3 regions of the Neobacillus sp. GCM10023253 genome follow, and region 3 is predicted to be linked to each of the others. Evidence: predicted binding sites of a transcription regulator. Region 3 holds the regulator's gene; each other region holds the start of a gene.

What was found. Region 3 encodes LexA, which represses DNA repair genes until DNA is damaged. Its sites were predicted from a motif close to CGAACATATGTTCG; they were not measured.
Region 1: ACFPA1_RS20570 (YolD-like family protein) is a predicted target of LexA. The motif match lies at 978-991, and genes of this name have one in related genera.
Region 2: ACFPA1_RS15155 (DNA polymerase thumb domain-containing protein) is a predicted target of LexA. The motif match lies at 3,038-3,051, and genes of this name have one in related genera.

Annotation. Positions count from the first base shown of each region.
Region 1 covers NZ_JBHSHV010000017.1:41,794-52,395, reverse strand. The annotation lists gene ACFPA1_RS20575 (DUF2187 family protein) at 130-312, shown strand; gene ACFPA1_RS20570 (YolD-like family protein) at 606-947, opposite strand; gene ACFPA1_RS20565 (YvrJ family protein) at 1,287-1,424, opposite strand; gene ACFPA1_RS20560 (DUF2922 domain-containing protein) at 1,549-1,767, opposite strand; gene ACFPA1_RS20555 (DUF1659 domain-containing protein) at 1,938-2,156, opposite strand; gene ACFPA1_RS20550 (hypothetical protein) at 2,573-2,812, shown strand; gene ACFPA1_RS20545 (SurA N-terminal domain-containing protein) at 3,274-4,038, opposite strand; gene ACFPA1_RS20540 ((deoxy)nucleoside triphosphate pyrophosphohydrolase) at 4,496-4,894, shown strand; gene ACFPA1_RS20535 (DEAD/DEAH box helicase) at 4,914-7,727, opposite strand; gene ACFPA1_RS20530 (DUF7017 domain-containing protein) at 8,015-9,853, opposite strand; gene ACFPA1_RS20525 (nuclease-related domain-containing protein) at 9,868-10,602, opposite strand, start outside.
Region 2 covers NZ_JBHSHV010000012.1:210,464-221,065, reverse strand. The annotation lists gene proC (pyrroline-5-carboxylate reductase) at 1-447, opposite strand, end outside; gene ACFPA1_RS15170 (MBL fold metallo-hydrolase) at 937-1,899, shown strand; gene ACFPA1_RS15165 (SDR family NAD(P)-dependent oxidoreductase) at 1,935-2,729, shown strand; gene ACFPA1_RS15160 (YqzH family protein) at 2,765-2,956, opposite strand; gene ACFPA1_RS15155 (DNA polymerase thumb domain-containing protein) at 3,116-4,375, shown strand; gene ACFPA1_RS15150 (YolD-like family protein) at 4,485-4,820, shown strand; gene ACFPA1_RS15145 (CDGSH iron-sulfur domain-containing protein) at 4,863-5,069, opposite strand; partial or broken gene ACFPA1_RS15140 (iron-sulfur cluster biosynthesis family protein) at 5,220-5,546, shown strand; gene ACFPA1_RS15135 (alpha/beta hydrolase) at 5,568-6,488, opposite strand; gene ACFPA1_RS15130 (hypothetical protein) at 6,577-6,717, opposite strand; gene ACFPA1_RS15125 (hydroxymethylglutaryl-CoA lyase) at 6,779-7,684, opposite strand; gene ACFPA1_RS15120 (acetyl-CoA C-acetyltransferase) at 7,812-8,999, shown strand; gene ACFPA1_RS15115 (YqkE family protein) at 9,106-9,357, shown strand; gene ACFPA1_RS15110 (aldo/keto reductase) at 9,385-10,296, opposite strand; gene mciZ (Z-ring formation inhibitor MciZ) at 10,361-10,492, opposite strand; gene ACFPA1_RS15100 (NUDIX domain-containing protein) at 10,567-10,602, shown strand, end outside.
Region 3 covers NZ_JBHSHV010000003.1:514,346-524,947, reverse strand. The annotation lists gene ACFPA1_RS03005 (ABC transporter transmembrane domain-containing protein) at 1-838, opposite strand, end outside; gene ACFPA1_RS03000 (cold-shock protein) at 1,168-1,368, opposite strand; gene ACFPA1_RS02995 (YneF family protein) at 1,795-2,007, opposite strand; gene sirA (sporulation inhibitor of replication protein SirA) at 2,087-2,527, opposite strand; gene tkt (transketolase) at 2,732-4,738, opposite strand; gene ACFPA1_RS02980 (DUF896 domain-containing protein) at 4,917-5,147, opposite strand; gene ACFPA1_RS02975 (YneB family resolvase-like protein) at 5,230-5,877, opposite strand; gene ACFPA1_RS02970 (cell division suppressor protein YneA) at 5,892-6,215, opposite strand; gene lexA (transcriptional repressor LexA) at 6,375-6,998, shown strand; gene glnA (type I glutamate--ammonia ligase) at 7,202-8,536, opposite strand; gene ACFPA1_RS02955 (MerR family transcriptional regulator) at 8,564-8,938, opposite strand; gene ACFPA1_RS02950 (aminotransferase class I/II-fold pyridoxal phosphate-dependent enzyme) at 9,740-10,602, opposite strand, start outside.

The DNA.
Region 1 (10,602 bases), on a different contig from region 3:
AAACGGGTGCTTTCATTAAATAAAGGGTTGCGGTAGCCCTTCTGCTTTTTCGCAATAATTACAGCTTGTATTTGAATTGTTTATGCATTTTTTTATCTTTGCTGAAAATAATAAGTTCAGGGTGATAAAATGGCAACTGCTAAAATCGGGGACAATATTTCTTTTAAGCGTGAAGGAAAAAGCTATGAAGGAATTGTTACGGTTGTAAGAGAAAATTCTGTTATTGTTAAGTACGGACACAATAAAGAAAAAGACGAACCAATTACAACCATAGTCAATCATAAAAATTATAAAATTACTAAGTCAACTTAGTGAAAAAATACACTTAAAGTAACTGGTGCGTTTGTGGAAGCTCATTAGCCTAATTTCTCGTTAAAAACATGGAGGAATTAGGCTTTTTTATCACGTTGATATTAAAAGGAAGATGTCAAAAACACTTCACAAGGTAGCTACAAAGGAACTTGGTACTTATTGTGTAATATAATTAGAATCTTATTGAACAAAATGCACTGCTTTATGCAGTACATTTTAGACTGTAATTTTAAGTTTTGCGATAGGAAACGGAACCCGTTACAAATCGGATGTCTTCTTTTTTGGATGGGCGTTTAAGAATCAATTACTGCCAAGCCAATAACATTTCCGAATTCTATACGCTCAAACTTTCCAGGCTGCACCTCAATACGAAGCTGGTGCGTAATTGAATCAACGTAATGAACATGCCCTGAAAAATCCTCTGTAAATCCTTCGTTCCATACCGTAAACCTTACAGCTAAGTTATTTTCCATTGCGTAACATATCCGTTGGTCAAACTCTTCTGACTGATTCTCGTCGATTAACGGTTTAGGTAGACGCTCTTGATCCTTAAACATCGAACGTTGCATTTCAAAGGCTAACGGTAAAAATGATGCTGGTTGCCATTTAAGTTTCCCTCGGTCACGTATTGCCAATTTGGTCATCCCCTTCGTTATAATTATACAAGAACAAATGTTCTGTGTTAATAATAAGAAGAAGTTATTTATTTTTAATAACTACAACCACATTGACCGAAATTGCCAATTGGCAAGCTTAAACGTTTGTTTAGGTTGGACTTGGGCAACAATTTGTTGAAATCCATCAAACTAAGCCAATGGGGATGGTTTTAAACCAAACTGTCTCTGTATCCAGGGGCGAACAGCGAAGGTTTTGTTCATAATCAAGGTTCTTTTTTAAATTAAAAAGCCAACTGCCCAGTATAAAAAGGTAGTTGGCTTCAGTCATGTTGGGATTACCAAAGGGCGGTATGATGATCACCCCTTCATTCGCTCAGGTAGGCTCTGTATCGACTGGACGACTAGATCAAGCTTGGATTCTATTCGATATAGAAGATATAGGGTCACAACGATTGGGAAGCCGACCTCATTGATAAATGAGATGATTTGTTCCACGGCACATTCTCTCCTTTCCGAATCATATTTTAAAAGAGGCCGGTTTCGTAAAAGAATCCGGCCTCTCCCTTAGAACATATCGATATGACCAAATTCCCATACAAATTCGATATCTGATAACCTATTAAACAATTTCATACTCCACTACATTGCGGTCGATCACTCTTGCACCTTTTGCTTCAACATATCTGCCGCTGGCCGATGTAAATACATCCGCAGCAATGATCTGTTCCATCGATTGTTTAACAGCAGCCTCATCAACCGGCTCCTTCGGATTATCCACCGCAATGCGGGCGGTCTTACCAAACTCCGTACCAAACATTAATTCCAATGTTTTTGCCATCTCTGTTCACCTCCTTTCTTTGAGGCATGGGGACGGTTCTTTTGCCTCACTTTTTTTGCTGATTACCTCCTTGTTAGGTTTAGTTTGAAGGCTTCCTGAATTAATGGCCTTAGCCATTTGATGCACTAGAACCGTCCCTTTGCATCACGAGAATCACCCCTTAGCTTCCGTTAGGCAGTAAGTTCAGTACTGTCGCTACGTTCGACCTTGTTTAGCGGGTCATTGCATAAAGCTGAGATGGCGGTTGCCACCTGGAATAACTGGTCAACAGTCGATTCCATTTTGATGTTGCTAAATGTTTTTGTTTTTAAAACAGGGTTCCCCTGCTCATCCAGGTCCACCTGGAATGCCAGTCGAAGCTTTGAACCTTCTAATAATGCTTGTGCCATTGTCTCTCACCTCCTTTCACCCTTTATTTATGGTTTTTGGAGGGAAAAGGACAGGGTGGGAAATATTTTTTTGGAAGTCAGCGGGGAGTGCTAACGAACAATCGGGAATTCAAAGCGGGTGATAGAAATTACCCAAGATATTGGTCGATAAACCATCAAACACTGGGATCGTACTGTCTGAATATCCCCGGTTGTTATATGCTGACTCGTTGTCCTTACATTCCATTTCATTTAAATCCTCATTTAATAGATTTCTTTGTTTTTGGAAGACAATTTCATAAAAATAGGCAAGCGGATTTTTTTGAAGTAGCAGGAATCGTATTAATAGACAAATCTCTTATATGAAAAAGTTCAAAAGTAACAGATTCAGCTTTATGTTTTGAGGAATCGTTAAGCATATGGGGGTTATAAGGTTAATGGAAAACCTAGGTATGCTGCCTGTTCATGAAGAAGTCATGTCTGACAAAAGATCGAGAGAGTTTTTATATAGGGATTTTTATAATAAGGTCCAAAGAAGTGAACTTACATTTATGGCTTCTATTGATGAAAAACAGCTTAAGATGGTTCAAAAATGTTTTTGGCAATTAAAAAATACTGTTTATGGCAATATGTTTTATGAATGTAAAAAGCCTAAATTGAACAAGTTGTGTATATAAACTTGCATAATTTAGGCTTATTAATTTTATTTGTTATTGTGGTAAAGGCTACCCTATAGTTGAAGAAGGACGATAACCAATTTAATGGCTATCGTCCTGTTTTCCTTTCTACTTAACAGTATCATCTATAAATTGTTTACGATAGGAAACGGAACCAGATATATTTTGAGATGTTTGTTTTATTGTTTCATTTCATCTAACCTCATTTTTGTAGCGATTTCAGCATCTTTTTAGTGGGTCTGAACTTCCACAAGTTTTGGATTTAATTTACCCGTTTTCTTATTCTTATACAGCGGGGGTTGCTTCAGCAGCCTTACTCCACTGAGCCTCCTATAAAGAAACAGAAAATAGCAAATAAAAAAGAAGATGAACACTACATTTTGTAGAGATCCATCTTCTTTTTCGTTTGAAGGGGCGTTTGTCAACAGCCCCTAAAGCTGTTCATTTTTGTGTGTACCATCTTAAATCTTAATATCAATCTTTGCATTTTGCTTTAACTCTTCAACCTGCTTAGCGAGTGATTCCTGCTGTTTTTGCTGTTGAAGAGATTGTTGAATTTGCTGTTTTACGTCTTCAAGCTTTGGAACTTCTTGTCCAGTACTCTTCCCTTGTTCCGCATATTGATCATAAGCTTTTTGAATTTCTTCATCGGTTACTTTATCAGCCGGCACTTCTTTCTCAACATACTGATTTAGTATAATATCGTCACCAATTTGAGTTTTAAGTGTTTTCATATCCATGCCGGATTTTTGAAGAGCGGCTTCGAATTCTTTATTTGTTTTAAACCGTTTTTTGACTTCATCCAGTCGCTTATTAATAGCTGCCTCTGTGACTTTAAAGTTTTTTTTATCTGCCTCTTGAAGAAGAAGAGTTTGTCCGACTAGGCTGTCAATGGTTTGGTTTTTCACTTGCTTCGCAGCTTCTTTTGAAGTCGGATCTTGTCCCATTTGCTGCATTTGTCCTTGTATCGTTGCTAAAGCGCTATTATAGTCGCTTCCTAAAATTTTTTTATTATTCACGATGGCAACAGTCTTCTTTTCATCTATTTGCTGTGCTTTTAATTTCTTTTGCATTTCTTCCATTTGCTTTTGCTGTTCCTTCTGCTGATCGGTTACCGATGTTTTTGCTTTTTCGTCATTTTTAGCTTTACTTTCTTCATTTCCACCGCATGCAGCTAGAACAACAGCCATTAGAACAGTTATTACTGCAAACATCATTTTTTTCATAATCGAGCTCCTTCCATAAGCCAGAAGTATAAATTTCCAAAAAAAAATCATCTTGTGCGCATTATAAAGTTAATTTTACGAAAAAGAAACCGTATCGCGCTTTTTTAATATTTATAACAGGATTGAAACATTTAATACTTTTATGGAATTACCGGATTAGGAATTCTCCCTGTGATGATTTTCTCCTCCAGAGCTGAAGAAGCAGAAACATAAAGACTGGCGGAAGCCGCAGAATGCGTTACCTCAGCTATCAAATAGACAGTAAAAGAATAGTGGAGAATTCAAGTCATTACATTCACCATGATCAACCGAAGATTGTGATTGATAGCGTAATGGAGATAGTGGAGAAAACAGGATAAATCTGTAAACCTTTTTATATAACAAAAAACTCCCCTTGCAGCATCTAACCCTCAAAAGTGGTATCATAATGGCTAGTAAAAGGTAGAGGAGGGTTATCTTGAAAAAGCTTATAAAAGTTGTAGCAGCCATTATTGAAAACGAACAACAAGAAATTCTATGTGCGCTAAGATCTCCAGAGATGTCTATTCCAAATATGTGGGAGTTTCCTGGTGGAAAAGTGGAAGCAAATGAGGATATTTATTCAGCCCTAAAAAGAGAAATTGATGAAGAACTGGGATGTAAGATTGAGACATTTAATGAAGTTTTTAATGATAACACCCATGAATACGAAACATTCATTATTAATTTAATATCAATTAAGTGTAGAGTTATTGGAGGAACACCAACACCAAGTGAGCATTCAAATTTGATCTGGTTAAAACGAGAAAACTTAGATTCACTCAAATGGGCTCCGGCGGATGTTCCGGCAGTAGAGCAATTAATCCAAGAAAAATAGTCTTCTCGAAATGAGAAGACTACACTCTTTTTGTAAACTCAGTATATAACGGTGCTGGAACTTCATTCTCTAATTCCATAATGACAGTAATAGGCTTATCCCCTTCGAAGGAAATTGAATCCCCTTTTCCAATATAAATATACGGTTCAGTTTTTCCATCGATCTCTCTATATTTACGAATAAATAAGTGGAGATTTACGCCGCGCTGCTTATTATAGATAATATTCTTACCTCTTTCGGACTGCTGGGTAGTGCTATTCACCGACTGCCATTGGAACTCATAAGGGCTAATAAATTTATCCTTGTAGTTAATACTTTCCTTTACATCCTCTTCTTTATGTAAGTCGATGAAAAGGAAATACTCGTTCCCATTTGCCAGTAAACCTGAGCCCCTGAAAGAACTATGGATTTTTCGATAATTCGATAGTAAGGCAGCATCTACCATTTGATATTGTTCATATAGTTTAAAGTGCGGAACTCCGTAATATTCACCTTTGAATTCCTTCTCGTAACGAAAAATTCCATAGGTGATGATATCTTCAATATACTTCCTGTATTCTTCATTTTCTAAGACCTTTTTAAAAAGAGGTGTTTTGACTAGTTTACCATCGCTATATTGCACCAGCTTAGGCTTATTTTTAATCTGACCACTATCATAGTAATCTTGATTTAAGGTCTCAAAAGCATGCAAAATACTATCATCATCGACATCCTGGATCATCTTTAGAATTTGATACTTCGCTGTTGCCAGGTCAATTTCCTCGTGCTCTAACAAATATCGAATGATGACAAATTCATAAATCCTCTTTAGAGGAAGCTTAATTGATAATTCCTTGAGTACTCCCTCAAAAGACTCGTTCAGCAGCAGATTTTTTAAGTGGTCATCCTTCTCAACTTTGGCAACAAAGGATAGATAGTTTTTCTCCCGATCTATAAATTTCACCGGATCAGGTGCTCCATCGTATTTCAGATAATCCAACAGTAGATAAGGAATCCGCCCCTGATTAAGCTTCTTAAATTCCAAATACTCTTCCTTCAAGTACTTCATTGAATTAAAGTTTTCTTTATCAATCTGAGCCAAAATCCTTTCCTCAGAGATCTTGTCCATTTGAATATGAGTACACCCAGGAATATTGGCAAATCCAGTGGCAACTGCTACTTTTAAACTTTCTTTATCATAGTAGCGACTCCCATTTAACGCCAAGGCAATCAGAAATGTTTTATTATGGTTTCCGATAAAATCAAGAACTGTCAGGAATTCCTTACTACCATGCTTTCGTAATCCCCTACCAAGCTGTTGAATAAAGACAATGGGAGAGTTTGTTGGTCTTAACATTAGGACCGTATTAACAGAAGGAATATCGACACCCTCATTAAAAATATCGACTGTAAAAATAAATTCTAATTCATCATTGTCATTCTCTAATCGATTAATATATCGCTCACGGGTTTCAGGTGAATCCGCACCATACAGACAAACACTTTTATAGCCCCGTTTATTAAATTCACTAGCCATATACTGTGCATGTTCGATGCTGACACAGAACCCTAAGCCTTTTCTCTTATCACCATCATGACCATAGAAGTCCATCTTTTCGATGATAAAATCAACCCGTTCATTGACCTTCAACCTCTTGGTAATCTCGGTGATATCATCAATATCTACATCGCTTAAATCGATGCCTTCAATATCGGTAATCCCAAAATAGTGAAACGGAATAACCAGTTCATCCTCTAATGCTTCGTGCAGTCGTACCTCTAAAGCCACATTATTATCAAACAGATCAAACACATTGTACCCATCACTACGTTCGGGAGTGGCTGTCATCCCCAATATAAACTTTGGCTCAAAATAGTTTAAGACAGACTGATAAGTTGGACTAGTGGCATGATGGGCCTCATCAATGATTAAATAATCGAATTCATCCTTCTCAAATTCCTCATAGCATTTAGAAATAGTTTGGATCGTTGCAAACACATAATCTACATGTTTCTGTTTATGATTACCTGTAAGTAATCCAAAGGTGATGCCATCATTAGGAAGCAGCATTTCAAAGGTATCTTTTGCTTTTTTCAAGATCTCTTCTCTATGTACGATGAACAGGAGTTTCCTTGGCTTAAAACTCTTTACATCAAATGCCGACATATAGGTTTTACCTGTTCCGGTAGCTGCAATGACCAGGGCCTTTTTCTCGCCAAAGCTTCTCAGTCTCTCCAAATTTTCTGTTGCTCGCTTTTGCATTCGATTGGGAACAATATATTGTTTGTTTTCATAAATCATTTGATGAGTTCTTTGAGTCTGCTTAAAGCTCGCCAAAAATTCCTCATATCGATTGATAAAATCCTGGTCAGCATCATTACTCATATTCCATAGATAATCGTATTCCTTCAAGACATCTTGAATAAACCGACCATTCTCTTTCGTAATGATCTCAACATTCCATTCAATATTACTTTTTAGAGCACTTTGTGTGATATTAGATGAACCGATTATCACCTTATAGCTATCTCGGTATTCAAATATGTATGCCTTGGTATGGAAACCAATCTCTTTATCGGTAACAAACACCTTCAACTCAACGTTATGAAATTCTTTGATTTTCTCTAAAGCCTTAGCATCAGTGAAATTTAGATAGGTAGAAGTGATAATCTTACCTTTGATTCCCTTTTTCTCTGCTTCCTTTAACGGATCCAGCAGCAGCTGCAGCCCACTAAAATTAATGAACGCTACACTAAAATAAAACCGCTCACACTCGTTCATCGACTTCACTAGTTCTCTTAATAAATTGCCCTTATCTGAATTAACAATCAGTTTCTTTTCAGTCGCTTCCATTTCAATTTCCCCTGTACTTTCTGATACTGTTATAAATTGGATATATCAAAATTGTACAATATAATTGGGGAAATAAAAAGATCCTCTATTTTTGGGGGAATAGAGGATTTTAAATTGATTTATTTTTATAATGATGATTATTTTCTGTAACCCGTATTTTTTTAGATTTGTTTACGCACTCCACATGGGTTGGGAAGTGATGGCAGATAAATATTGATGTAGTGGTGTTTACCTTACACTTTTTAATTAATAATCATTTTACCATTTGAAATATGTAGGAATAGATCCTAATATTCTTCATTAAAATATTCCGTTTGTTCATTCTTCTCTATAGACGTTATTTTTTCAACTGTCCATCCCCATTCGTTTCTATTCTTGTTGAACCTTCTCTTCTTGATATAATCCACCTTGTCATAATTTTGAATTTTATGTTCCTCAACCAATTTAGGAGAGATAAATGCATCATCTACAAATGCAAATGGATTAATGTATTCTTTGTCAACATGGCCGACCCCGGTTTGAACAAAATTAGATAGAAATGTTTCATCCCCCGGTGCAACCTTATAAATCTTAAATAAATCTTTTTTCTTATTATCTTCAAACATTCTTACTTTTAAAGCTTCATCGGCTATCCAGTGATGAGCCTCTTTAATGGAATCCATGTAGAAATACCCTGCTTTTATAGGTGAAAGGTTGCTATCTCCAAGGTATGCAAAATTAATCACACCTCTATTTTTGTTAATATATGTAACAAAAATAGAGGTAAACGGAAGCGTTCGATACAGAATTTCTTCAGCTTTGTCAGCGTATTTTTTCAAGTCATCTCTACTTTCAGCCGACTTTGCTTCAATATACCAACTTTCATTTTTCCATCCTTCAAGTTGCTGAGATATTTTTCCCCACTTCTTCATACGAGTAGAAATTAATTCATCCAATTCATATTTCGCATTTGAAAACATCTTTTTACTTACAAGAATAGGAATGATCTTTTCTTGCAATCCGACAATCATATCAGGTTTTGACTTACAAAGTAATCCTGCACATAAGCAATTGAATTTTTCCTCATCATTTACAAGTTCACTAATTAGATCCCAAACCCAAAAATCCTTGCTTTTCATTCTTGCAAATGCAGTAACTGTTTCTAGAGCCTCATCTTTCCTGTTCACTTTCATCAATAATTTCGCTTTATAATACGGGAGCCATTCAAAAGAAGGATTACTTTGTATTTGAGTATTCAGCACGTCGATAAATGAATTAATCCTTTGTTCCGTTGCCATAGAAATATCCAATGATAACAGTTTTTTCGCATAAAAATTCAATACATCTTCTGCCAATGACCTAACTTCTACATTCTCACCTTTATCATTAGTAAAATTAGTCTTTTTATAATCTCCTTTGTCAAACCAACCGAATCCAATAGTGTCCATAAATTTAAGATAGTTTGTATTGTTTAATTTGGTTTGAAGTTCTTTTATAAGTAAACGCGAAGCTGAAGTTTCATCATTAACATAAAACCCTCTGTTCTCAATAAACTTCGCTTCATTCCCACAAAACCTCAACAACTGTGGAAAAACTTTATTAGCAAACTGCTCTCCTTGCATCACAACCCGTCGAATGGACCAAAGGATTGAATTTACTAACGTTTTCTTGAAATCGTTAGCAGTAAAACTACTGAAAGGATTGCTATCGAAAGTAATAACCGCATTATTGTTAAGAATCACTAAATTGTGTATATAATTGTCAATGTTCCCTTCAGAAGTCTTCAAATAATCATACATGATCCAGCCAAAAGTGATTACTGCATCCTCATCGTCTTGATTTGCTTGAAGATACGGAAGGAGTGCAATGAATGCCTCTTTTCGCTTCCCTGTTTTTCTCAGTTGCTTTGCTTCTTCAATTGGGTCTGGGTCCAGTTTTCCACCGTTCCTAGCAATTTTCTCAAACAACTTATCTAATTTGCTTAATATTTCCGTTATTTCCGAATACTCCTTTTTAAGTTTTAATTGCTGCACGAAATAATTACGATCGATGCGATTATATGCGTAATCTTGCAACAAATTGAATTTCACAAAGTACTTGGAACAAATTTGGTACAAGTCATCTTTAAAATTTTTGGTTGTGTACATTCTGTTCACTTCCTTTAGTCAAAAACATAGATTTCTTTTATCAATCCAACAATTTCTGAGAAAAGTTCCTTATTTCCATCAATGTAATAGAATTTAGAAATCATGCCATCACCGGTATACCAAAGTTGGATACGTACCTTATTCTCTTGATTTGAAAAATTTAATACCAAATTCCAATCATGAAAGTCCAAAACTCTCATTTGAATATCATGATTTTCTAAGATAGCAGCAAACTCTTGCAAAAACGATTGCATTACTCCACTAGGAAGATCCTTTGAAACTGGTTTTAATAAAGACAATATAAGTGCAAAATCCTGCTGTTCACCTGACTTTAACCTTGGTATCTTCATTTCTCCTCTCCCATTGTAATCGAAGAACAATTCAATTTTTTTGTCATTCATCTCCAAAGTGACAATCTCTAAAAAATTTTTTGAAGCTATATTTGAGATAGTCGCCACACCTGACAGCTGGGTTTCCAAATAGTTTTGAAGCTGTTCGGAAAAAGTTTGGCCCCCATTGGAGAGCGATAAAATGATGTTACTTTTATTTGGAGCTGTTATGGTTGTCGACTCACTAAATTCCGTCTTCAAGAAAGGAGAGATTGGTTTCCAATTGACCAGTTGAACATTATTTAATCCACTCGATATCCCAGTATAGATCCATTTGAAATATCCCTTATTCGTTTTACCTCGGTTTTCATCTTGATTTGTATTAAAAAACACCGTTTCAAAAGAATAAGCCATTGCCTT
Region 2 (10,602 bases), on a different contig from region 3:
CTGTCGGGCTGTTTCAAGCTGTTCCTCTGAAACACGAGCATTAACGGCAATCGCCGTTGCGGATTTCCCGACTGCTGCCGATGTATTTGGCATTGCCCTTGCAATGGATAGTGGCTTTCCGGCGAGCGCTTCAATTGATTCCGTCGAAACACCTGCAAGAACGGATACAATCAGCATTTCACTACGCAGATGGTCACGAATATAATCGATCGCACTCGCTGCATCCTTCGGTTTCATCGCCAGCATGACAATGTCCGCCCCTGAAAAAAGAGCATTTAAATCGTACGTTCCAACAACACCATAACGATTCTCCAAGTCATTTAATCTTTCTTGGTTTGAGTTGTTGGTCACCCAAACATTTCTCCGGTCCATTAAACCATTTTCCAGAATTCCTGAAATAAGAGCTTCCGCCATCGAACCCGCACCGATAATCGCCATCTTTTTCATGAAAAAATTCCCCCTTTTCACCGTGAATAACATAAAAAAGACCCTTCATCCGTAAAGGACGAAAGGTCTTAGCTTCCGTGGTACCACCTTCATTTGCCCGGCTGCTAGTTTTCGCAGTTGGGCTTACTCAACACCGTTAACGCCGGGATACGTTAGGTTTGCCTAAATGCTCATAAGGTAGGTTCGATGTTCAAGAGGGCGGTGAAGTCTTTCAGCCTCCGGACTTCACTCTCTTTCGCCGTTTTCCATCTACTGGCCTTACTCATTGCATGTCAACGAATCAAATTTTAATAGTGATTATGCAGGAAAAATGGCTTGTCTGTCAAGAGATAAATTTGCCAATTTTTTGTTTTTTCGAAAAAGTTATGTAAAAATAATGACAATGGTAAAAAAAATCGGTACACTTTATTTTATTATAAGACAATACATAACTATCACACTTCATGCATAATTATTCTTTATTCAAAAATAACGTTAGGAGTTTTTTAGATGACAGAATGGAAAGACGGCGTTGCCAAAATGTCACTGCCGACCCCATTTCAAGTCGGGGATGTCAATGTATATTTAATAAAAGGGGAACGGCTGACCCTAGTAGATGTAGGACCGAAAACCGAAAAAGCATGGAACTCCCTTACTCAGCAGCTGGCTGAATTAGGATTGCAGCCGGAAAATATTGAACAGGTAATCCTTACCCATCACCATCCGGACCATTGCGGTCTGCTTGATTTTTTTCCAGACGAACTTGATGTGTACGGTCATCCGTTGAATGAGCGCTGGATTCAACCAGCGGAAACATTTTTACAGGAACAAGAGGCATTTTTCAAAGAACTGTTTGAAGAGTTTGGGCTGCCAAATGAGTATTTTCCGTTGACATCTTTTTTCAGGGAAGGCCATAAATTCTTATGCAATCGTCCGTTGACTGGGCAGCTTGTGGAAGGGATGAGACCGCTGGGCCTGTCGGAATGGCAGGTCATTGAAACACCAGGGCACGCCCAGAGCCAGATTGCCCTTTATCGGGAAAAGGATGGCGTTCTGATTGGCGGCGATTTGATCATCGCTCATATATCCCCAAATCCATTGCTCGAACCGCCGGCACCAGGGGAAAAGGAGCGGCCAAAGCCTCAGCTGCAGCATAATCATTCGATGCAAAAATTGCTGTCGTATCCGATTCAGGTGGTAAAATCCGGGCACGGCGAAGATGTCTACGAATTAGCAGAGCTTGTTGAGAAACGGCTTATCCGCCAGCATGAACGGGCGATGACGGTCAACAGCTGGCTGAAGGAAGAACAGCTGACCGTTTTTGACATCTGCAAACGGCTATTCCCGAGTGTTTATAAACGTGAATTGATGCTGACGATATCGGAAACCGTCGCCCAGCTTGACTATTTGGCATCCATCGGAGAAATTAGTAGTAAAGATACTCATCCCGTTCTTTATTACGCCAAGCTTTAAGGCGGGTGGGATGACCCTGATGAGGTGTTTTATTGATGAACGGAAGATTGAAAGATAAAAATATTGTCATAACTGGTGCTTCCGGTGGAATTGGAGCGGAAATTGCCAAACTTTGTGCCGCGAGCGGCGCCAATCTCGTTTTATTGGCTAGGAGCATCGATAAGCTCCAGCAGCTTAAGATAGAGCTTGAAAAAAGGTATTCTGCCAAGGTTGAAGTGTTTCAGCTGGATGTAGCGGATACGGATCGAGTGAAGAAGGTTTTTGAGCAAATTTTTGAGGGATTCGGCCGTGTCGACATTCTTGTCAATAATGCCGGGTTTGGTGTTTTTCGTGAAGCCCATGAGGCATCGATTGATGAAGTGAAGGGCATGTTTGAGGTGAATGTTGTCGGGCTGATGGCGTGCACGAGCATGGTCTTGCCTAGGATGCGTGAGAGACGATTTGGTCATATTATCAACATCGCTTCTCAGGCTGGAAAAATTGCCACCCCGAAATCGAGTGTTTATTCGGCTACTAAGCATGCGGTGCTTGGCTATACGAATGCATTAAGGATGGAGCTTGATGACTACAACATTCAGGTAACCTCGGTGAATCCAGGCCCGATTGCCACGAACTTTTTTAACATCGCCGATGAACAGGGTACCTATGTAAAAAACGTCCAAAAGTTCATGCTCCAGCCGGAGTATGTGGCCCAGAAAGTCGTTGACAGCATGCTGACGAAAACACGGGAAATCAACCTGCCGCGCTGGATGAACATGGGCAGCGTGGTTTATGTACTGTTTCCGCGGTTGTTTGAGCGGATTGGGAAGAAGATGCTGAATAAGAAGTAGTTTTAGCCTCTATTTTATTAGGGGCTTTTTCTATTTTAGCCAGTTAAATAATCATACACCATATCATTTACAACCTCATATAAATCGGCAGTGGGGTCCTCGTCTTTCGTTTGCAGAATCCGAGTAACCAACTCCTCCAACTCTTTATCGCCAATCGGTGAAGAATCCGCCTCATAATACTGTTTAAAACAATTCTTGATCATTTTCACAGTCAGCTTTTTATCCATTCACATGCACCTCACCTTCATTATATCGCTTTTTTGCACTTTAGCCATATTTGGTAAGCCTTAAAAAATTTCCATTGAATACGAACGCATATTCGCTTAAGATAATAGATATAATATTAAAGAACAAATGTTCGAATTTTGAAACTGTGAGGGATAATCATGGTTGATTACAACACGTTACCGCACAATAAAATTTTATGTGTCGACATGAAGAGCTTTTATGCCAGCTGCTCCGCCGTCATGCTGGGGCTCGATCCGCTGGATTGTTATATCGCGATTGTGGGCGACAAAGAACGGCAGGGGAGCGTCGTGCTTGCCGCTTCCCCAAGATTGAAAAAAGAATTTGGCATCAAGACGGGCTCACGGCTGTTTGAAATTCCAAACGATCCGCGGATTCGGCTGGTCGAACCGAAAATGGCCACCTATTTACGTATTTCAACAGAAATCTCCCGTGTGTTTAACCGCTATGTTCCAAAGGAAGCCATCCACACCTACAGCGTCGATGAAAGCTTTATTAAAGTGGACGGCGCTCTGCATTTGTGGGGCGATGCCCAGACGATTGCGAAAAAAATAAAGGACGATATTGAGCGGGAATTCCAGCTCCCATGCGCGGTCGGAATCGGCCCCAATATGCTGCTGGCAAAGCTCTGTCTTGATTTAGAGGCTAAGAAACACGGGGTTGCCGAGTGGACCTATGATGATGTGCAGACAAAACTTTGGAAGGTGTCGCCGCTTCGGGAAATGTGGGGAATCGGCAGGCGGGTTGAAAAAACGCTCAACGGCATGGGCATTTTCACAGTCGGTCAGCTCGCCCGCTATGACTTAGAACAGCTGGAGAAGAAATTCGGTATCATGGGCAATCAGCTTTATCATCATGCCTGGGGAGTCGACCTTTCCGATTTGGGCGCACCGATTATCGAGGGGCAGATCAGCTTTGGAAAAAGCCAAATCCTGCTGCGCGATTATAAAGACGAAGAAGAAATTAAGCATGTCATTTTGGAAATGTGCGAGGAGGTTGCCAAGCGAGCGAGAACAAGGCGGAAGGCGGGGCGGACGGTCAGCCTTGGCGTCAGCTACAGCCAGGATGAATTCGGCGGCGGCTTTAACCGCTCGAGAACCGTCCAGCAGCCGACCAATGTGACGATGGACCTTTACCGTGTCTGCCTCGAACTATTTCACGAGCACTATAACGGCAAAACCGTCCGGCAGATTTCCATTGCGCTTAGCAATATTGAGGACGACTGCGAGCTTCAGATTGATCTATTTGACCAAGGTGCTTATAAACGACGTGAGCTGGGCTATGTTGTTGATTCCGTTCGCAGACGCTTCGGCCCGGGCTCTCTCCTGCGTGCTGTTTCCTATACCGCTGGAGGAACTGCCAAACATCGGGCCACGCTTGTGGGCGGGCATAAGATGTAAAATAACTGGTTTGCGCAAGTAAAACGGAATATCCGCAAGTAAGAAGGGCTTATCCGCAAGTAAGGGGAGGCTATCCGCGAATAAAGACTAGAGAAAGAAGGCGAGGCAAATGATTCGCGACCGTGGCAGAATTAAATGGACGTCGATGATGCTGCCTGAGCATGTGAAAATGCTCAGGGATTGGGTGAAGGAAGATCAGTATGAACAGCAGAAAGAAATGGATGAGCAGCAGCTTGAGCTCATGAACGAAATCTTGGCAGAAGCCATCGAATTTGACCAGTACGTGACAATTACCCATTATCGGAACCGAAATTATGAAATTGTCATTGGAAAAATCCATTATTGGAACGAAATCGCGCACAGGCTGCATGTGATTGACCGCTTTCAAGAAGTACATCGAATTCCCATCGATACTATTGCCGACGTTCGAATGACGGACATATAAAAGAGCGACTCCAACTAGAAAGCCGCTCTTTTTTCAACTTATTTATTCTTCCTTAGGCACCCGAACCTGAGACTCGAAATTTCCTTTATGCGAACCATCGCAGAAAGGTTTGTTTTTACTCATTCCGCACCGGCAAAGAGAAAAGGAAGGTTTTGTTGTATACACATTCCCCTCGCCATCCAACAATTCCACATCGCCTGTAATTCTAAGTGACCCATTATCGTTAACTTTAATTGTAACCTTTGACATCCGAAGCACTCCTTTAAAAAATATTCTATTATCCTTGAGAATAACTGGTTTAATAGGGAAATGCAACCAAATGGCGGCGAGCAAAATAAAAACAGCCCAAACCAACATATGCTACAATCATCATATGCCTAAATGAGGAGAGTGTTAAACGTGGAAATCATCATAACCGAAGAGGCTGCCAAAAAAATAAATGAGCGGACAGCGGGACGTGAAGGCTATTTACAGCTTAAATACGATACGGATGGCTGCGGCTGAGCAGTCAGTGGTGTTGCCGCTCTGTGGTTCACAGGCGAATTAGACGATACTGAAGTTGAAATTGAAACGAATGACAGGCCAGTGTATATCGAAAAACACAAAATGGTGTTCTTCGACGAGCAAATGAAAATTGATTTTTCGACAGCCAGCAATTGCTTTCAGTTAAAAAGTCCGCAGCAAATCCTGAACGGACGGATGAGCCTCGTCATAAAAACAGACTGATCCATTATGGACAGTCTGTTTTTAGCATGGGTAGGCATAGAGGACGTATTTTTCCAAAAATTCATCCACAACCCGCTTATAGTCATCCGGGTTTTCGTTAAAGGATTGGGCGTGAACGCCTTCCTCTGCAATATAGAGCATTTTCGGGCCTTGTTTGTGTTCGAATAAATCATGGGTCATCGATGGGAGAATATAATCATCCTTCTGGCTATGGATAAATAAAACCGGATGCTTGATGTTTTCGATAGCCGAAATCGGCGAAACATGGCGGATGGAATACTTATCGCGCAGGCGAAGGAAAGCATCCCCAATCGGAAGCAGCAGCCCTGGAAAAATTTTAAAATCCCTTTTAATGAGATGGGCAACCTGCTCTTTAAAGTCAGAAAATGGACAGTCTGCAATGTAAAAATCGGCCCCGTCTTCAAGAAGTCCAGCATACAAGAGCATCGTTGCTGCCCCCATCGATTCCCCGTGAATCCCAAGGAGCAAGTTCGGTCCCTTTTCTTGTTTAAGCCAGTCGACCACTGCTTTTAAATCAAATTTCTCGTAATGGCCATAGCTCGTGGTTTTGCCGCCGGATTCCCCGTGACGGCGATGGTCGTAAATCAAGGTATTAAAACCGCGCTCGAGGAACAGGTTCATGTATTTCACTGAATTCATTTTGTTTTCCGTTACGCCGTGCGATATGATTACATAGCGATTGGTCTGATGGGGTTCCACTAGCAAGGCTTTAATCACATAGCCGAACGGAGAGGGGATATCCACATCTCGTTTAGGCAGGGACTCAAATTCATCGGGATTGAACCTGCCCGCCTCCTTTTCCCGCTTTAAAATGAAATCCTCATCCTTCTTCTTCATATACATGATTCGGTTGGTAAAAAACAAACCGATCGCGAGCCAAAAAAATAACAAAATAAACAGGGTTCGAAAGGCCTTCTTCAAACTTGGCACCTCCAGAAGGTTGGTAATCCATATTTTAACATAAGAAAAGCCGCGGCATCTAATGGGCGGCTTTGAATGAAAGGCATGATTATGATTCTGCGTTTTGGCGCTTTGTCGGATGAAGGGCTTTTTCCATTTCTTCTGCAGCAATCATCCGCTTGCCGCCCCCGCTTGAGTCTGCGTAGTTTTTCCCTTGCATACTGTTTCCTTTATCGCGCTTTTGGCTCATGAACAAACCTCCCTTCAATGGTCTTATCATCTATAAGATGCTTAAACACAGGGGCATTTATTCACGAGACGGTTTGGCTATGAAGACTGAAATAGCCGCTTGTGATTTCCCTGGAGATATGGGGACGGACGATTTCAATGGCATCGACAAGCTTTTGGAGATCAACTCCTGTATCTATTCCCATCCGCTCGAGCATGTAGACGACATCCTCTGTTGCTGTATTTCCGCTTGCACCTGGGGCAAATGGGCATCCGCCCAGCCCGCCGGCAGATGTATCAAAGCGGTCAACGCCTGCTTGGAGAGAAGCAAAGATATTAGCCAGCCCGAGTTTTCTGGTGTCATGGAAGTGGGCAGTAATAAGGGTTTCTTTAAACTCCGCTTTAATTTTTGAAAATAACGAGTAGGCTTCGTGTGGCGCGGCCATTCCAATCGTATCGGCAACGCTTAGTTCATCGGCACCGGCCTCGACAAATTCACGGCATAGCTTCAATGTTTCTTCCTCTTCAATTTTACCCTCATATGGGCAATAAAAAGCAGTTGAAATGCAGGCACGGACAAAATACTTTTTTTCCTTAAGCTCTTTAATAATCGGTTTTAATTCAGTCATGCTGTCAACAGTTGATTTGTTGATATTTTTTTGATTAAACGTATTGCTAATGCCGACAAAAACAGCGACGGCTTGACAATCGGTGGAGTAGACCCGGTCGATTCCCCGGCGGTTTGGGGCGAGGACAATGTTTCTAGTTGTATCAGCAAGGCTGTCGGCCACAATTTCCGCTGCATCGCCCATTTGCGGCACCCACTTCGGCGATACAAAGGAGGTCAGTTCCATTTCTTTAAGTCCCGCGTTTCTCAAAGCAGCAATAAATTGTTTCTTAATTTCTGTCGGCACAAACAATTTTTCATTTTGCAGGCCGTCGCGCGGCCCAACCTCAATAATGGTTGCTTTTTTCGGTAAAGTCAGCATTTCGTTCCCCCTCGTCCTGTCATAATTTCATTGTAACGGGGTCGATTTTTTAAAAGCAAGAATTTTAACAAAAATGGTAATTTTCTGTGTTAAAATAAGGTGAGCAATTCCATAAGGAGGAGAGTACATGAGTCAAACCGAAGTTGTAATTGTTAGCGCTGTCAGAACCGCGCTTGGCAGTTTTAATGGTGGATTAAAAAGTGTAAGTGCACCTGAGTTAGGCGGAGTTGTCATCAAGGAGGCACTTCAGAAGGCAGGCGTGAAACCGGAGCAGGTCGATGAAGTGATTATGGGGAATGTCCTTCAGGCTGGCCTTGGGCAAAACCCGGCTAGGCAGGCGGCGTTTAAAGCAGGAATCCCAGAAACTGTTTCCTCGATGACTATTAACAAAGTGTGCGGATCAGGTTTAAAAGCTGTGCACTTAGCGGCACAAGCTATTTTGGCAGGAGATGCGGAAATTGTGGTCGCCGGCGGAATGGAAAATATGAGTCAGGCACCGTCCATATTAAAAAATGCCCGCGAAGGCTTTAAAATGGGTGACCAAAAGCTGGTTGACACGATGACATCAGACGGACTTACTTGTGTATTCAATGACTATCATATGGGGATCACAGCGGAAAACCTAGCGGAAAAATATTCGATTACAAGAGAAGAGCAGGATGAATTTTCCGCATGGAGTCAGGAAAAAGCAGTGAAGGCGATAGAAGAAGGGAGGTTTAAAGAGGAAATCGTTCCGGTTGTGATTCCGCAGCGAAAAGGTGAGCCAGTTGTATTTGCCGTGGATGAATATCCGAAAAAGGGTACCACTGTGGAAAAATTAGCTGGGCTGCGTCCTGCGTTTAAAAAGGACGGTACAGTAACAGCGGGTAATGCATCTGGCATTAATGACGGCGCGGCAGCTTTAGTGGTAATGAGCAGAAAAAAGGCGGATGAACTAGGCTTGAAGCCGCTTGTAACGATTAAGGCAAATGCCAGCGCTGGAGTAGATCCGAGCATCATGGGTATCGGACCAGTTCCTGCGGTTAAGAAGGCATTGGAAAAGGCGGCCGTTTCTTTGGAGCAATTGGAGTTGATTGAAGCGAACGAAGCCTTTGCGGCACAGTCGCTGGCTGTAGACCGTGAGCTTCACTTTAACAAGGAAATCTTGAATGTAAACGGCGGTGCGATTGCACTTGGGCATCCGATTGGTGCAAGTGGGGCGAGAATTTTGGTTACACTTATCCATGAGATGAAGCGGAGAGATGCCAAGTTAGGACTTGCAACACTGTGTATTGGCGGCGGCCAAGGAGTGGCAACAGTCGTGGAAATGGCGTAATAGAGTAAAGCAGGCTGACCTAAGAGGGAGCCTGCTTTTTATATGATTTTCGAAATAGTAGGTTGTATAATGGAATAAAAGTAGTTTTTGAAGGAGCATCAAACCTATGAAGAAAAAACAACAACAACCTAAACGTCAGCCGAAAAAAGACGATGCTGCAGTAACGCTTAAAGACATGATGAATCCCGATTTAATAAAAAAGTTAAAAGAACAGCAGGAGCAGCTAAAAGCGGAAGAAGATAGAAAACGCGAGGAAGAAGAGCAGAGAAAACGGGAAGAAAGAAGATTGAAAGAAAAGAACAAATCCTTTGAAGAGCTGTTAAATGAGAGCGGCATGAATTGGAAGGAATTTAAATAAAAGGAGAGCGGATGCTCTCCTTATTTATTACCGATGCTCCAAATAAACACTACCCTTAGTCAACTCTTTAATCACCGCAACCTCCTCATCGGTCAACGGCTGACTTCTAACCGCAGCAGCATTGCTTCGAATCTGTTCCACGCGGCTCGCTCCCGCCACAACCGAGGCGACCGCAGGATTAGCTAGATTATACTGCAACGCAACCTCTGTAAATGAACGGCCTGCCCCCACTTTTTCCATCAAACGAGGCAAAATCTTACTCAATTCATCTAAACTATAATCGAGATATCCTTTCCCTGAAGCCTTGTTTAGCAGCTTGTTACTCAACAGCCCTTTGGCCAGCGGTCCGCGTGTGACAACGCCCACGCCATGTTCAGCCAATAGCGGCAATGCCTCTTCCTCCGGACGGCGGTCAAGGATACTGTACTGCATCATCACCGAAACAATATGTGATGACTCCACATATTCACGGATGACATTCGGACGGATTGAGGATATTCCGTAATAGCGGATCACTCCTTCGGAAACTAGTTCCTCAAACGCTTCTATTGTTTCGTCAATCGGGTCATTAATCGTGCCGCCATGTAATTGATAGAGATCAATATAATCTGTTCCGAGCCGTTTCAAACTATTTTTCACCGCTTCTTTGATATAGACCTTCGAGGGGTCCCACGTCCAGCTAGAATGATCCGGCTTCCAGCGGTTCCCGACCTTCGTAGCGATAATGACCTTTTCGCGGACACTTTTCAACGTCTTCCCGACAATTTCTTCGTTAACCCCAAAATCATATAAATCCGCGGTATCGAAATAATTGATCCCTTCCTCAAGAGCCGCTTCAATAATTTTTTGAGCCGCTTTTTCATCAGTTCCAATTGACATACAGCCAAGTCCAAGTTCCGTCACATACAAGTCAGATCTACCCAACCTTCGCTTCTTCAAAAAAATCCCCCCTCATCTTTCTATAATTTTAATCAAGAACGGGGGAGACTACAAACAACAGGATCTATTTTTGCTTGACGTTTTGCACCCAGTCGGAAACATTCTCAAATTCTTTCCGATATTCCTTTAGCTTTTGCAGTACTTCCCAGCCTTTGCCGACAAGGATAATCCCCTTTTCATGCACATACACCTTCATCCCATACGCCTCCCAATCAAGTATGGTAAAATGTATGACGTGAATGAACCGGACTAGAACAGGAGTTGACGATAATGAGCAAGCTTGAGGAAAAAACACTTAAAAGCGAA
Region 3 (10,602 bases):
AAGATATTAATTCACCAATCGTCAACTCGCCATTCAGCACATACTTGGCACCGAATACAATGGATAGGAAAAAGGAAATTCCGACGATGATGGAAATAGTCGGATCGTAGAGGGAATCAATTTTGGCGACGACGATATTTTTCTGAACGACATCATCTGATTGTTTTTTGAAGTCTTCAATATCCTCTTGTTCCTGGCCGAATGTCTTGATGACCTTTATTCCAGTAATGCTTTCTTGCGTTTTATCATTTAAGGATGAAAAAGCTTCCTGGGCTTTATGAAAGCTTCTGTGCAGCATAGTCCCAAACCAGCTTGTCAGCATCGCCATAATCGGCAGCGGGATTAAACAAATGAGCGTTAATTTCCAGCTGATTGTAATGGCCATTGTCAGAATAACAAAACCGCCGGTTGACAATGAATCTACTAAAGTCAAAACCCCCGCCCCTGCTGTCTGCTGAATAGCCTGAAGGTCATTGGTCGCATGTGCCATTAAATCCCCAATCCTGCTTTTTTGATAAAAGGCAGGGGACATTTTTGTAAAATGATGATATAAACGATTTCTTAAAATTTTGCTTAGCTTTACTGAGGATCCGAAAATCATGATCCGCCAATAGTATCTAAGGATGTAGGTAGCAAGTCCGACACCAACAAGTACAAAAACCCACTCCGTAAGTTGTCCTTTCGTCATCGTCCCTTCATTTATATGGTCAGCCACAATTCCGATGACTTTAGGCGGAACCAGCTGCAGCAAAGCCACCACTAGTAAAAAGAAAACCCCTGATATGTATGCTTTTTTCTCTTGTTTAAAAAACCAGCCCAGCTCTAAAAAAACCTTCATATGACCTCCCCCAAACGGATTAAAATCATGTACCGTTCATAACTGGTAAAAAATATTTAGCCTGACGAAGATTTATTTTATCAAATTTTTCTAAAATAAGGAAGATTAGGAAATTAACGCTTTAACGCAATAAAAAAGACACTCAACGCTATGATGAGTGTACTTATCAACAAATTTCCGAAAAAACTAGGTAATTTCAAGATTATATGTTACACTTGGTTTACCATTTGATTTACTGTTTTCATGACCCTATTCATTCGTGAATAGGGGTTTTTTTTATGCATAAAAAAAACAGACCCTTTACAGAGCCTGTTTTGTTTTTGGTTTAATTAAGCTTTACGAACGTTAGCTGCTTGAGGTCCGCGTTGTCCTTGCTCAACATCGAAAGTTACTGCTTGACCTTCTTCTAAAGTTTTGAAACCTTCGCCTTGGATAGCTGAGAAATGAACGAATACATCGTCTCCACCTTCGCGCTCGATGAATCCGAAACCTTTTTCGCTGTTAAACCATTTTACTTTACCGTTTTCCATTTTTGTTGCCTCCTGAAATGTGTAAACACACAATGTAATACTATCCTTGCTCTCAGTGATCATCAAGACGAAAAGTTTTCCTTATACTATCCTTTACACCGAACAAAAATAATTCTTTACTAGTGTAACACGCTTCGATAACAAAAGCAAGCATCTAAAAAGTAAAATAATAAGCCAGTTTGTAAAAAACCCCATTTAAATATTAAGAACCTTCTAAACTTGTCCCGAAGACTTTAATTACATCCTCTAATAACAAAAAAACCACCTTCCTTTGGTTAAGCTTCCAAATAGAAAAGTGGTTTTGTGTTGAAATATTTAAGGATTAAGCAATTTTATAAGAATTTATGATGAAGGATTAAGTCGTAAACTTATCCGATTCTTAAAAATTGCTCTCAACCATCTGACTAACCTTGATATATCAACGTGTTACTTGCCAGTTTGCTTATTCATGGCCTGCATCATTTGGTTGATCTTCTTTTGTGAAGGCTTCATACCCATTTGCATCATCATGGTTTTAAGCATTTGCTCATTGATTGGCGGATTTTTCTTTAAATAGCTCATCATATAACGGCGAGCAATGAAAAATCCTAGTGCTACACCAGCGACAAGTGCCAGTATACCAACTAGAACGTACATCATATAATAATTTCCTCCTTCATGTTGTCTACCATACAACAGTGTACTAAATAAAACGAAATTAGACAATATTCGATTTTAATTAGACATATTTTCTTTCTTTAATTGGCTTTAACCAGCCAAACCGCTCATGTTCTAGGTCAATTGCCAAAAAGGAGGATTCACACTTTCTCAGCACTTCAAAAAACGCTGTCTCCGCTTCATAGCTTCCATGTGCCTCCAGAGAGATTAAATCCTGGTAGACTTCCAATTTTGCCCTACTTATTTTTCCACTAAGATCGATCGTATATGCACCATGGTCTGCTTTAAAGCCCTTTATTTTTCCAAGCTGTCTTTGAATCAGCTGGTGGATTTTTAATACTTCTATTTTCTTTGTTATATAGGCAATTTGTTTTTTTGTAATAAATTGAAGCTCGCCCCGTGCGTGCTGATGTTCTTGGAATAGTTGAAAAAACAACCGTTCTCGTCCGAAGTAATGGGTGGCAAATTCATCTTCTATTAAATAAAGCTGATATTTCCTCATTCCAACCTCTCCTCCGCTGACAATCCTTTTATCTATTATAAAGAATCGCTCCGAAAACATTTGTCTTATCGCGGCAAAAACTTTCACTAATTTTGTCGATTTGCAATTTGAGTCCTATATCAGTTATTTATTTCGATAGAAGCTGACGGATTTCCTCCATATAAAAAAGAGAGAGCGAAATTTCCGCTCTCTCTCGTCATTTGATTATTTTTGTAAAAGTGCTTTCACACGAGCAACGACGTTTGGCACACTAAATCCGAACTCTTCCATGATTTTTTCACCTGGTGCAGATGCTCCAAAATGATCGATGGCTAATACGTCACCTTCATCACCAGCATATTTGTGCCAGCCGAAGGATGCTCCGACTTCCAGAGCAAGACGCTTCTTCACGCTCTTTGGAAGGACAGAGTCTTTGTATTCTTGAGATTGCTGTTCGAAACGATCCCATGATGGCATGCTGACAACAGAAACCTGGATTCCTTCTCCAGCAAGTGCTTTCTGTGCTTCCACTGCAAGGCTTACTTCGGATCCAGCTGCTAGCAATAGGGCATCTGGAGTATTATTTCCTGCTGGGGAAACAACATATGCTCCTTTAGAAACTCCATCATATGCGTTTTTATCTGTGTCTTTTAATGTTGGTAAGTCCTGACGAGTTAATACTAGAGCTGTCGGCTTGTTTGTTGATTCAACTGCAAGCTTCCACGCTGCTGCTGTTTCATTGGCATCAGCAGGACGAATTAGTGATAGACCTGGCATTGCCCGTAATGCCGCAAGCTGCTCGATTGGTTCGTGAGTTGGTCCATCTTCCCCAACGGCGATACTGTCGTGTGTAAATACATAGGTAACAGGAAGACCCATTAATGCGGCAAGGCGAATTGCCGGACGAAGGTAATCAGAGAATACAAAGAATGTTCCTCCAAAAACTTTAACCCCGCCATGCAGGGCAATACCATTCATGGCAGCGCCCATAGCAAATTCACGAACACCGAACCAGATGTTGCGGCCTTCATATGCGCCTGGCATGAAGTCAGTTGTCCCTTTAAGCATTGTTTTGTTAGAACCAGCAAGGTCAGCAGAACCGCCAATTAAAATCGGCAGGTTTTTAGCGATGCCGTTTAACGCTTCACCTGAAGAAGCACGAGTTGCAAGCCCTTTGCCTTCAGTGTAAACCGGAACATCCTTATCCCAGCCTTCAGGAAGTTCATGATTTAATGCTTGTTCTAGCTGGCTTGCCAACTCTGGATATTCGTTTTTATACTGAGCGAACATGTCGTTCCACTCTTTTTCTTTTTTCTCACCATTTTCAACAATTAGCTTTTTGAAGTTGTCGTAAACTTCTTGTGGAACATGGAAGTCTTCCTCGAAAGTCCACTTATAAGCTTCTTTAGTAAGCTTTAGCTCATTTGCACCAAGTGGTGAGCCATGAACACCAGATGTGCCGGCACGGTTAGGTGAACCGTAACCGATCACTGTTCTTACTTCAATCATGGTTGGTCTGTCTAAATCATTTCTTGCTTCTTCAAGTGCTTTAGCGATTTCTTCGAAATTGTTGCCGTCTTCAACGCGAAGATATTGCCATCCGTAAGATTGGAAGCGGTCCTTCACACTTTCAGAGAAAGATTTATTCAAGTCTCCGTCCAAGGAAATATCATTTGAATCATATAATACTACTAAACGGCCTAACTTTAGGTGGCCGGCAAGTGATGCAGCCTCAGCAGATACGCCTTCCATTAAGTCGCCGTCTCCACAAACGCTGTATGTAAAATGATTCACAAGTTCATATTTGTCTTTGTTATAAACGCTAGCAACATGACGTTCTGCCATAGCCATTCCCACTGCCATTGCAATACCTTGACCAAGCGGACCAGTCGTTGCTTCTACTCCCTCAGTATGACCATATTCAGGATGTCCTGGAGTTTTGCTTCCCCATTGACGGAATTGCTTTAAATCATCCATGGATAAATTATAGCCGGATAAATGAAGCATGCTGTATAGCAATGCAGAGCCATGACCTGCGGACAATACGAAGCGGTCACGGTTGAACCAATGCGGATTTTTTGGGTTGTGGTTCATAAATCTTGTCCATAATGTATAAGTCATTGGAGCGGCACCCATCGGCATTCCAGGGTGTCCAGAGTTTGCTTTCTCGATAGCATCAATTGAAAGCGTACGAATCGTGGTGACAGATAAATCATCAATTGTGTTAAACATCTTTTTACAACCTTCCTTCTTCGGAAAATACAAACAACTTTAATATTATAGTGCTGTGGATTTTTATTCAACAAATTACTACTTATTTTGTAGCAAAATTCACTTTATTATTTATTTTGACACATGTAAGCGCAGTATATGTAAAAAGGAATACAAATAAATTGTATTCCCAGATGCATTAATGAAGATTATTTTTTTTCCTGATTTTTATTTTCTCAGGTGTAACGTCATTCCCAAGTGGATCAATTATTTTTGTATTTGTCAGGGTATCCAGCATTTGCGACCGAAAAGCAGCTAAATATTCACTTCTAAGTGATGACTGCTCTTTTGCTTCCTTTTCTGTTAAACCCGTCGCTTTCTTTTTCCTTGCCAATTCATTGATTCTGGCCATTTTTTCCTTGGATAGCATTCAAGTACATTCCTTTCCAAAAAACTGCTAACATTAAGACAAGATTGTACTAGAAAAGAATCCACCTGGCAAGGATGAAGGTTTATTCCTCCTGCTCTTCAATGAATTCCTGGTATCTTCTATGTACAGTGGCTTTCGAAATGTTATAACCAAAGCCTCTTAATGTTGCGGCAATTTCTGAAAAGGTCAGGCCATTTTTTCTCAACCTGACTATTTCTTGAACAGGGACTTCAATTTTATCCCGGCCCGAATGCTCTCCTAGATTCTTTAAATTTTTTTCTGGCTTGTAGCCTTGTTCAACAGCCCGCTTCATGCCGCGTTTTATTTTTACATTATGAAGCTTGCGCTGGTACTCTTCCACCATGCTGACGATTTTAAGCACCATTGAATCCGATTCGGAAAGCTGCAATTCACCATTATGCGAAATGCTGTATAGTTTAATTCCTTCTTTTAAAATGCAATGCAGGATGGCGATCTTGGCATTCCCTCGGCCGAGCCTTGTTTCATCCTGGATTAGGACAGCTTGGACTTGTTTATCTTTAATGCGCTCTAAAAGCTGCAGGATACCATCTCTGTCGAAATCATAGCCGCTCGCCTGCTCTTTAATAATTGAATCGATATGGAATTGATATCGATTGGCGAGCTGGACAAGCTCGTCTTCCTGGCGTCTCAATGATGTTTCCTGCGTTTCCTTATTCGTGCTTACGCGGCAATATATAATTGCGTTCATTTTTTAGGTCCTTCCTATTTCTCTAATGCACTTGCTAATTCCCTTTCTGGGGGAGCTTCATTACTAACCGGAATTAAAATTTCTTCACCTGGAAAAATTTCATCCCCTACATCCCGATTATGTTTTTTCACCCAGTTGACGAATTCCTTGTTCGATAATGAATGCTCGCCTGCATACTTTTGGGAAATTTCCCATAGTGTGTCTCCGTCTGTTACAGTCACTTTCAAATATTTATCCTGATTTTTCGAACTTTGCTGAAATGCTAATACAAATGCTAATGTGCAGCTTAATAATAGAAGAATAATAGCGTACGAGTATTGGTTCCATATTTTTTTCATTAAAAAACACCCCTGATTAGAATGTATGTTCGTTTTATTTGATTTGATTATAATCCGAACGTTTGTTTGTTGTCAAGCTTTATTCGAACTTATGTTTGTATAAATTATGCGAACATGTTATAATAAAGACAACATTAACCAGGCGAGGTGTAATTTATCATGGTAAAAGTATCAAAGCGGCAGCAGGATATCCTTGATTTCATAAAAGGAGAAGTGAAAACAAAGGGATATCCGCCATCTGTTCGGGAAATTGGCGAAGCAGTCGGACTGGCATCGAGTTCTACTGTACATGGGCATTTAGCCAGATTAGAAAGCAAGGGTTTAATTAGACGAGATCCAACAAAACCAAGGGCTATCGAAATCCTAGAAGCGGATGAAGCTGCTCATATCCCTCGAAACCATGTTGTAAATGTCCCAGTTGTTGGTAAAGTTACTGCCGGACTGCCGATTACGGCCATTGAAAATGTTGAGGAATACTTTCCTCTTCCTGAAAGACTTGCTCCTTCTAGCGAGAATGTCTTTATGCTTGAAATCATGGGAGAAAGTATGATTGAAGCAGGGATTCTTGACGGGGATTACGTTATTGTAAAGCAGCAGCCTTCTGCTAACAACGGGGATATCGTTGTTGCGATGACCGAAGAAGACGAGGCTACCTGTAAAAGATTCTTCAAGGAGAAAGACTACATCCGCCTGCAGCCGGAAAACTCTACGATGGATCCAATCATTTTAAACAATGTTACCATTTTGGGGAAAGTTATTGGGGTTTATCGGCAGATTCATTAGTTGATAGATTTCCCGGAGTCCAATCTGTATTTTGATTGGGCTTTTTTTATTTAATTGGATCGGGATTACCTTTTTAACTTTGAATGGATAGGCTCCTAACCCTCCCCAAAAAGTTAAGATTAAACCTTTTTTATCTTTCCGATTCTCGAACAAAAAAGTAGCAAAAACCCCCTAACGCCTAGCGTCAGGGGGTTTTCATCATATTAATACATGCTCATATATTGTTCGCGTTCCCAAGGGTGAACGACGGTACGGAACATATCCCATTCAATCTCTTTAGCTTCCACAAAGTGTTCGAAGATATGCTCGCCTAAGCCAGAAACGATAACTTCGTTTGATTTCAATAGCTCAAGTGCTGCTGCCAATGTTGCTGGAAGATCGATGATGCCCTCTTCGATTCTTTCTTCTTTCGTCATCACATAGATGTTCCGGTCAACTGGTGCTGGAGGAGTTAAATTGTTTTTGATTCCATCTAGACCTGCTTTTAAAATGACAGCGAGTGCTAGGTATGGGTTTGCTGCAGGGTCCACGCTGCGAACCTCAATCCGTGTGCTCAAGCCGCGGGAAGCAGGGATACGAACAAGCGGTGAACGGTTTTGTGCAGACCATGCCACATAACAAGGTGCCTCGTAACCTGGAACCAAACGCTTATAAGAGTTAACAGTTGGGTTGGTAACTGCTGTGAAATATGGTGCATGCTTTAGTACACCAGCGATAAATTGACGTGCAGTATCGCTCATTTGCAGGTCGCCTGTTGGCTCAAAGAATGCATTTTGACCATTATTGAATAAGGAAACGTTACAGTGCATTCCGGAACCGTTCACGCCGAATAATGGCTTTGGCATGAAGGTTGCATGCAAGCCGTGCTTGCGGGCAATTGTTTTTACAACTAGCTTGAAAGTCTGGATTTGGTCACATGCTGTAAGAGCATCTGCATATTTAAAGTCGATTTCGTGCTGGCCAGGTGCTACTTCGTGGTGGGATGCTTCGATTTCGAAGCCCATTTCTTCAAGCTCAAGCACGATATCACGGCGGCAGTTTTCACCAAGATCTGTTGGAGCTAAGTCAAAGTATCCGCCTTGGTCGTTCAATTCCAAAGTTGGCTCGCCTTTTTGGTCTAATTTAAATAAGAAGAATTCTGGCTCAGGCCCAAGGTTGAAGTCAGTGAAGCCAAGCTCTTCCATTTCCTTTAATACACGCTTTAAGTTATTGCGCGGGTCTCCGGCAAATGGTGTTCCGTTTGAATTGTAAATATCACAGATTAAGCGGGCCACTTTCCCTTTTTCAGCAGTCCAAGGGAATACTACCCAAGTGTTTAAATCTGGGTACAGGTACATATCAGATTCTTCAATACGTACGAACCCTTCGATAGAGGAGCCGTCAAACATCATTTTGTTATCAAGTGCCTTTTCTAACTGGCTGATTGGAATTTCCACGTTTTTGATGGTTCCAAGAATGTCAGTAAACTGAAGGCGGATAAATTTAACGTTTTCTTCTTTAGCCAAGCGTTGAATATCTTCTCTTGTGTACTTCGGCATTTGCAATTCCTCCAATTTTATTAAAAATTAATGAAAAAAGCGTGAAAGATCTCCTTGTCTCAATGACGAACGATTCAGTCTGTTTGAATGCATCAGTTCATTGCGAAGAAGTTTCCTCAGCTCATCATCGGTAACCTCGCGCTTTGCACTTTTCGCTTGCTGTTCAAGCAGCGACTCTTGCTGTTCTTTAACCAATAATAATTGCTTAATGCCAGCCATATTGATTCCCTGGTCAATTAAGTCTTTTATTTCCAACAGCCTGTCAATGTCATTTAGGCTGTAAAGTCGCCTGTTTCCCTCCGTACGTGCCGGAGATATCAATTGGTGTTCTTCATAGTAGCGAATTTGCCTGGCGGTAAGTTCGGTCAGTTGCATCACTGTACCGATGGGAAACAATGGCATTGATCGGCGAATTTCTTTTCCACTCACCAATTTTCTCCTCCCTTTTGCTAATTTATATTTGTATTATATTTGGTGTTAGGAAATATGTCAATGATATGTAAGATAATCTAACATGGTTTTTTAATAGTTTCTTATAATCGTAATTTTTGACTGTAAACCCTGGCAAGAGGAGTGATGATTCATTGATAACGACCGAACCTCCTTGGATTCCTCTGGTAGAGGAGTTATGGAGCGGTCATAACGACTGAATTGGGATTTCCCTCTTTGCTTCCGGCGTTATGGAGCGGTCATAACGACTGAATTGGGATTTCCCTCTTTGCTTCCGGCGTTATGGAGCGCTCATAACGACTGAATTAGGATTTCCCTCTTTGCTTCGGGCGTTATGAAGCCTCCATAACGACTGAATTAGTATTTTCCTCTTTGCTTCGGGCGTTATGAAGCCGCTCATAACGACTGAACAGGTATTATCTTCTTTGTTTCGGGCGTTATGAGGCCTCCATAACGACTGAATTGGGATTTTTCTTTTTGATTCGGGTGTTATGAAGCGTTCATAACGACTGAATTGGTAATATCTTCTTTGCTTCGGGTCTTATGAAGCCGCCTAATTCGCCAATCTGCCCACAGATAAGGCTTTACCCTACCCAACCGGTGATTTTTCAAGAATTCGGGGCTCATATAAGACCCATATACTACCGTTCCAGCCCTTCTTTCGAGCGTTCGGGCTCATATAAGTCCTATATGCTACCGAACCAACCACTCCTTCAAGCGATCGGGCTCATATAAGTCCTATACAATTTTCCCCTATTCCAAATCCAGTAACCCTTTTTCAACCAAATGATCCAAAGCTAAACATACAGCCATTTTCACGTGGGCATAGGTTAAGCCGCCCTGCACATAAGCGACATATGGAGGGCGGATTGGGCCGTCTGCTGTCAGTTCAATACTTGCACCTTGAATGAAGGTTCCTGCGGCCATAATGACATCATCCTCATAGCCAGGCATGTAGCTTGGATGCGGAGTCACATAAGAATTCACCGGTGAGGCGAATTGGATGGCCTGGCAGAAAGCGACCATTTTATCCCGGTCATCAAATTGAACAGATTGGATCAAATCCGTCCGCCGCGCATCCCAGCGCGGAGAAGAATTCATCCCCAGTCGCTCCAACATGGCAGCGGTAAAAACAGCACCTTTCAGAGCCTGCCCAACCACATGCGGCGCCAAGAAAAAACCCTGATACATTTCCTGCAAACTATAAAGAGAAGCCCCCGCTTCCGCACCGATTCCCGGAGAGGTCATCCGATAAGAACAGGCTTCCACCCACTGTTTTTTCCCAACGATATAGCCGCCAGTTTTAGCAAGGCCGCCGCCTGGATTTTTAATCAATGACCCCGCCATTAAATCAGCCCCGACATGGCAAGGCTCCACATCTTCAACAAATTCTCCATAGCAGTTATCAACAAACACGACAACATCCTGCTTGATTTCCTTTACGAAACTGATCATTTCACCAATCTCCGCAACCGTAAACGATGGTCGGACTGCATACCCCTTTGAGCGCTGGATGCCAATCATTTTCGTATTTGGTTTAATTTTTCGAGCGATTCCTTCCCAATCAATCCCGCCTTCATCGGTCAATGCAACGCTGTCATAGGAAATTCCAAATT